2 regions of the Roseburia sp. AF22-2LB genome follow, and region 1 is predicted to be linked to the other one. Evidence: predicted binding sites of a transcription regulator. Region 1 holds the regulator's gene; the other holds the start of a gene.
The links. Region 1 encodes NrdR, which represses ribonucleotide reductase genes. Its sites were predicted from a motif close to CACAANATNTTGTG; they were not measured.
Positions count from the first base shown of each region.

Region 2: nrdD (anaerobic ribonucleoside-triphosphate reductase) is a predicted target of NrdR. The motif match lies at 2,042-2,055, and genes of this name have one in related genera.

Region 1 is NZ_QTWM01000002.1:273,791-277,630, reverse strand. It holds gene ychF (redox-regulated ATPase YchF) at 158-1,258, shown strand; gene DWX96_RS04075 (YlmC/YmxH family sporulation protein) at 1,320-1,571, shown strand; gene nrdR (transcriptional regulator NrdR) at 1,736-2,188, shown strand; gene DWX96_RS04065 (hypothetical protein) at 2,282-2,689, shown strand; gene rimM (ribosome maturation factor RimM) at 2,852-3,397, shown strand; gene trmD (tRNA (guanosine(37)-N1)-methyltransferase TrmD) at 3,406-3,840, shown strand, end outside.
Region 2 is NZ_QTWM01000002.1:439,417-443,256, reverse strand. It holds gene DWX96_RS04865 (LCP family protein) at 1-368, shown strand, start outside; gene DWX96_RS04860 (iron-containing alcohol dehydrogenase) at 500-1,717, shown strand; gene nrdD (anaerobic ribonucleoside-triphosphate reductase) at 2,152-3,840, shown strand, end outside.

The DNA of each region.
Region 1 (3,840 bases):
ATATGACAGGTGCTGTTTTTAATCATGCTGCCTGGTGGCAAACTGGTATAAGAAATTAGAAATGTACATTTTTTCTTTCGTGTGGTACACTATATGTTATTGTATGAAAGTTTTTAATACAGCAAAAACAATACTTTTCAAAGGAGAAATATAAATCATGAAATTAGGAATTGTAGGTTTACCAAATGTAGGAAAAAGTACATTATTTAATTCACTGACCAAAGCAGGCGCAGAATCAGCCAATTATCCGTTTTGTACCATTGACCCGAATGTTGGAATCGTAACCGTACCGGATAACCGTCTGAGGGTGTTAGGCGAGATGTATCATTCCAAGAAAGTAACACCGGCAGTCATTGAATTTGTAGATATTGCAGGACTTGTAAAAGGAGCCAGCAAAGGAGAGGGACTTGGAAACCAGTTCCTTGCCAATATTCGTGAAGTAGATGCCATCGTTCATGTTGTACGTTGTTTTGAAGATACCAACGTAGTCCATGTAGACGGAAGCATTGACCCGGTTCGTGATATTGAGACCATTAATTTAGAGCTTATCTTTTCTGATATTGAAATCTTGGAAAGAAGAATTGCAAAAGTTACCAAGCAGGCAAGAATGGACAAGACACTTGCAAAAGAAGAGGCACTTTTGAAATCCTTAAAGGCACATCTGGAAGAAGGAAAGATGGCAAAGACTTATCCGTTGAGTGATGATGAGGACGAGCAGGCATGGTTTGCATCTTATAATTTATTAACTGCAAAACCGGTTATCTATGCAGCAAATGTAAGTGAGGATGACCTTGCAGATGATGGCGCAGACAATCCACATGTTGCAAGAGTAAGAGAACAGGCAGCCGCAGAAAACAGTGAAGTATTTGTTATCTGCGCACAGATTGAACAGGAAATTGCGGAATTAGATGATGATGAAAAAGCAATGTTCTTAGAGGACCTTGGATTAAAAGAATCCGGACTTGAGAAACTGATTGCAGCAAGCTATAAATTGTTAGGACTTATCAGCTACCTTACATCAGGAGAAGATGAGACAAGAGCATGGACTATTACCAAGGGAACCAAGGCACCGCAGGCGGCAGGAAAGATTCATACCGACTTCGAGCGTGGATTTATACGTGCAGAGGTGGTATCCTATGACCATCTGATTGAGTGTGGAAGCATGACAGCAGCAAAAGAAAAGGGACTGGTAAGATTGGAAGGAAAAGATTACGTTGTTCAGGATGGCGATATTATTTTATTCCGTTTCAACGTATAAGGAACCTTTTGAAAAATCCGGCATAGTATAAATAGAAGAAAAGGCACAGTGGGGCAGGCACATGATACGCTATTGTGAATTGTGTGAAAAGCAGGTGATTAATATTGCAGACTGTTGCTGCCTGGGAAATGTGGTGGATTTGGAACTGGATGAGTGCAATGGAAGAATCTGTGCACTGGTTGTAGCTGCGCCGGGAAAATTTTTCTGTATTTTTTGTCCGGCATGCGAATATATTATTCCATGGAAACGTGTTGTGCGGATTGGACCGGATATTATTCTGGTAGATGTCTGTGTAGAAGATGTGAAAAGTTAGTTGACATAAGAATACGAGAAAGTTATACTAAAAATAGTACGACCAATATTTGTAAAAGCTGATATCAGCAGTTCTTTATGAACGTTTGGTGATGGAAAAACGGTATTATTTACGTAAAATTCACAAAGCATGTTTTGCGTAGCTTTTAGAATAGGAGAAAAAAGATGAAGTGCCCATTTTGCAGCAGTGAAAATACCAGAGTAATTGATTCGAGACCGGCAGATGACAATAACTCCATTCGCCGGAGAAGATTATGTGACGATTGTGGAAAACGTTTCACAACTTATGAAAAAGTTGAGACAATTCCATTGATTGTAATAAAAAAGGATAACTGCAGAGAGCAGTATGACCGTTCCAAGATTGAAGCAGGTGTACTTCGTGCCTGCCATAAGAGACCGGTATCCGTGGAGCAGATAACCAGACTGGTTGATGAAGTGGAGACAGAGATTTTTAATCGGGAAGAAAAGGAAATCCCAAGTACCGTAATTGGTGAGATTCTGATGGATAAGATTAAAGATTTAGATGCAGTGGCGTATGTTCGTTTTGCATCTGTATATCGTGAATTTAAGGATGTAAATACCTTTATGAATGAGTTAAAGAAAATGCTGGATAAATAAAAGAAAATCTTTTTGGAGAAAAGGGTTAATTTTGGTTGAATTTATCCGATAAAATTAGTAGCAGATAATTATGATGTGAGGAACGTGATCGTTATGAATATTTCAGGAATTCGTCCCAATGCGGGATTTTACGATTACAACAGCATACAGAATATCCGGAATGCAGTAGAAGATACACCGGTTGTTAAGACGGCAGCAGATGCCGGTGCATCTGAACAGCAGCAGAAGGATACCTTAGAGACTCCGGTACGAAGAGAACAGGATTTTGGGGCAGCAGATTATGCAGCACAGTACCAGCCGGATCGTACCTACGAGATGAAAGGTTCTGAAAGTGATATACATAGCCTGGATGTTGAGAAGGCATTATCCGATATGCACAAAGATCAGGTACTGCAGCAGTATCAGTTCTTTGTGGGAGAGAACATTGAACAGAGCGGAATCCGGCAGATTACTGCAACGGATACTGCAAAAGTGCGAAATGTAGAAAACTTTAATTTATAAGAGCAATTTTGATTATAAAAAAGTAAGAGACCGTTAGAAGGTAAGATTCCTAAGAATTCTTAAGAATCTTACCTTTTTTACTTGCGGCAGTTATGCTTCTTTTGTATAATTAAATTCAGGCTTGTCTGAAGAACGGGAAGTATAAGAGAAAGAGGATAGAATATGAAGAAAGTGCAGGAAGACTGGAAGGAAGAAATGCTGCAGGTAGGAGTACTTACCAATACACATGGTGTGCGTGGCGAAGTGAAGGTATATCCGACAACAGATGATGTCATGCGTTTTAAAAAGCTGAAGCAGGTATTTTTGGATACTGGAAAAGAACCGATGGAGCTTCAGGTTACACAGGCGCGCTTCTTTAAAAATCTGGTAATATTAAAATTCAAAGAATTTGATAATATAAATGATGTAGAGAAGTATAAGAGCAGAGGGCTTTATGTAACAAGGGAAAATGCTGTAAAGCTGGCTCCGAATGAATATTTCGTGGCTGATTTGATTGGCTTAAAGGCAGTCGGAGATGACGGAGAAGATTTAGGTGAAGTAAAGGATGTACTTCAGACCGGTGCAAATGACATTTATGTATTACATAAAGATGGGGAAGATGATATTTTACTTCCGGCAATTAAGGATTGTGTAAAAAATGTCAATATAGAGGAAGGCACCATTACGGTACACCTTTTAAATGGGCTTCGTGATATTAATAAGAAGTAGGTAGCAAAATGAATTTTCATATATTAACATTATTTCCGGATATGGTAGAACGGGGACTGAATACCAGTATCATCGGAAGAGCAGTTGGCAAAGGACTTTTAAATATAGAAACAATTAACATCCGGGATTATACGTTAGACCGTCATAAAAAAGTAGATGATTATCCGTATGGTGGCGGAGCCGGGATGGTAATGCAGGCACAGCCGATTTATGATGCGTGGCAGGCAGTGGCGCAGAAGATTGGAAGAAAGCCAAGAACAGTATATCTTACACCTCAGGGCAATACGTTTCAGCAGGAAATGGCAAAGGATTATGCGAAGGAAGAAGACCTGGTATTGCTTTGTGGGCATTATGAGGGCATCGATGAACGTGTGTTAGAAGAAATTGTGACGGATTATGTGTCGATTGGAGATTATGTGCTGACAGGAGGAGAACTTCCGGCA
Region 2 (3,840 bases), 170 kb from region 1:
TTACTTTAAATGATTTGGTAGACAAGCTGTTTCCGGACATTTCTACCAGCCTTTCTACCACAGAAATATTGGGACTTGCAGCCCATGTCAAAGAGTATGAGCTTGCAGATACCCAGGGCTGGCCATTCCAGTTAGACACCAAGATGATGGAAAAATCCATCGGAGCAGTAGTTGTACCAACGGATTTGGAGACTAATGTAGATTTGCTGCACCGCTATTTATTTGATGTAGAGGATTATGAAACGACAGATAAGGTGAAAGAAATCAGCAAGGCAGTAAGCAACAGGACAGGAAAGACGGCAGCAGATACCACCCGGGATACGAATCCGCTGGTGCAGGATGCAGCTGCTGCTGAAACAACAGAGTAAGAGGAAAATCCAACCAAATTTTATAAAAATTTCACAAAAAATAAGAAAAATCCAGTTACCTTTTGTATATTATTATGTTATGATAAAAATATATCAGTAAACATACAATGATTATCAAGGAGGTATTACGAATGCAGAGATTTACATTACCAAGAGATTTATACCACGGCAAAGGTGCATTGGAGGCACTGAAGAACTTCGAAGGAAAGCGCGCAATGATCTGTGTTGGTGGAGGCTCCATGAAACGGTTTGGTTTCCTGGATAAAGCAGAGGCATATCTGAAAGAAGCAGGTATGGAAGTGGAACTGTTTGAAGGAATTGAACCGGATCCATCTGTTGAGACCGTGATGAAGGGTGCTGCCGCTATGGAGAAGTTTCAGCCGGACTGGATTGTAGCAATCGGTGGTGGTTCTCCAATTGATGCTGCGAAAGCAATGTGGATTAAATATGAATATCCGGATATTACCTTTGAAGATATGTGTAAGGTATTTGGAATTCCGAAATTAAGAAAGAAAGCACATTTTTGTGCAATTTCTTCTACCTCAGGAACAGCAACAGAAGTAACTGCATTTTCCATTATTACGGATTATGAGAAGGGAATCAAATATCCGATTGCGGATTTTGAGATTACACCGGACGTAGCAATCGTTGACCCGGAACTGGCAGAGACCATGCCGCAGAAACTGGTAGCCCATACTGGAATGGATGCGATGACACATGCCATTGAAGCGTATGTTTCAACTGCCAACAGTGATTTTACAGACCCGCTGGCACTCCATGCCATTGAGATGATTCAGCATGATCTGATTGATTCCTATAACGGAGATATGGCAAAACGTGATGCCATGCACAATGCCCAGTGTCTGGCTGGAATGGCATTTTCCAATGCACTGCTTGGAATCGTACATTCTATGGCACATAAGACCGGTGCCGCATTTGCCGACTACGGTGCACATATTATTCATGGCGCAGCTAATGCCATGTATCTGCCGAAGGTTATTGCATTTAATGCAAAGGATGAGACTGCAAAGAAACGTTATGGCGTGATTGCAGACTTTATGAAGCTTGGCGGAGAGACACTGGACGAGAAAGTCGCACTTTTAATCCAGTACCTGCGTAAGATGAATGATGACTTGAATATTCCGCACTGTATTAAGAACTACGGACCGGACAGCTATCCGGCTGAGCAGGGCTTTGTACCGGAAGAAGTATTCTTAGAGAGACTGCCTGAGATTGCAGCCAATGCAATTTTGGATGCCTGCACCGGCTCCAACCCAAGACAGCCAAGTCAGGAAGAAATGGAAAAACTGCTGAAATGCTGTTACTATGACACAGAAGTAGATTTCTAAAAAATAGATTAAAAATGAAGTAAGCCCCGTTTCGATATCGCATTGATATTTGAGACGGGGTTTTTACAGTCTGAAAAATGGTTTTACAAAGGTAATACCCCCACAGCACTGCGGGGGTACAAAGGGGAGTTATGAAAATTTATGAAAAAAGTTTTATCAAATAGAGAGACAAGACATTGGGGGATGAACCTGTTCTCTATTGATATTTGTAGTATACCCGGATTTTGTGAAAAATAATTGTCCAGATTATGAAAAAAGCGTTAAATTCTAAAAAAATTTTTCTGAAAAAAATTCACGAATCTTGTATATCCCCCTTGCGTAAAACACAAGATATGGTATACTGTATATGCGTTGAAGAGATTCGACACAAAATCTAGTACAGTTTTGTGCCGATTTTATGCGAATAGACTATTTTTTTATGGGAGAGGATTTCAATGAAAATCATTAAAAGAAGCGGCGCAGAGGCTGTTTTTGACATTTCAAAAATTATTATTGCAATCAATAAAGCGAACCATGAGGTGGTGGAAGCGGAACGATTGACTGCAGACCAGATTAAGGAGATTGCACAATATATAGAGGATTCCTGTAAGGATGCCAACCATGCCCTGAATGTAGAAGATATTCAGGACTTAGTGGAGGATCAGTTAATGGACAAGAGGGCTTTTTCTGTTGCCCGGAAATACATTACTTACCGCTATAAACGTGCCCTGGTACGTAAATCCAACTCTACGGATGAACAGATTTTAAGTCTGATTGAATGTAATAATGAAGAAGTAAAACAGGAGAATTCCAATAAGGATTCAACCGTAAACAGCGTGCAGCGTGACTATATGGCTGGTGAGGTGAGTAAGGATATTACCAGAAGATTCCTTCTCCCGGAGGATATTGTAGAGGCACATGAACAGGGAATTATCCATTTCCATGATGCAGATTATTTTGCACAGCATATGCATAACTGTGATCTGGTAAATTTAGAGGATATGTTACAGAACGGAACCGTTATCAGCGGAACCAGAATTGACAAGCCACATTCGTTCTCTACAGCATGTAATATTGCAACCCAGATTATTGCTCAGGTGGCAAGCTCCCAGTATGGCGGACAGAGTATTTCACTGGCACATTTAGTACCATTTGTCCAGATCAGCCGCGAGAAAATTCATGCAGAGCTGGTGCAGACATTAAAAGAGAGCGATGTGGAACTGAGCGAAGAGAAGATTAACAGCATTGTGGAAAGAAGACTTCATGCGGAAATCGAGCGGGGCGTACAGGTTATCCAGTATCAGGTAGTAACCCTGATGACTACCAACGGACAGTCCCCATTCGTAACCGTGTTCATGTATCTGAACGAAGCAAAGAATGAGCAGGAGAAAAAAGACCTTGCCATGATTATAGAGGAAGTGCTAGACCAGCGTTATCAGGGTGTTAAGAATGAGGATGGCGTATGGATTACACCGGCATTTCCAAAGTTGATTTATGTATTGGAAGAGGATAATATCCATGAGGATTCGGAATACTATTATCTGACCAAGAAAGCAGCAAAATGTACTGCAAAGCGTATGGTTCCGGATTATATTTCTGAGAAGAAAATGAAGGAATTAAAAGATGGCAACTGCTATACCTGTATGGGCTGCCGTTCCTTCCTTACCGTATATCATGATGAAGATGGCAAGCCAAAGTTCTATGGTCGTTTCAATCAAGGCGTGGTAACCTTGAATCTGGTAGATCTGGCATGCTCTTCCGGCGGAGATTTTGAAAAATTCTGGAAGCTATTTGATGAGCGTTTGGACCTTTGCTACCGTGCATTGATGGCACGTCATAACCGCCTGAAGGGAACACCTTCTGATGTGGCACCGATTCTCTGGCAGTATGGAGCACTTGCCCGTCTGAAAAAAGGCGAGACCATAGACAAGCTTTTATATGGTGGATATTCTACTATTTCACTGGGTTATGCAGGACTTTGCGAATGTACCAGATATATGACTGGAAAACCACATACCGACCCGGCAGCAACACCATTTGCCTTAAAGGTAATGCAGCGGTTAAATGATGCCTGCAAGGAGTGGAAAGAGAAAGAAAATATTGATTTCTCCGTATATGGAACACCGCTTGAGTCTACCACCTAT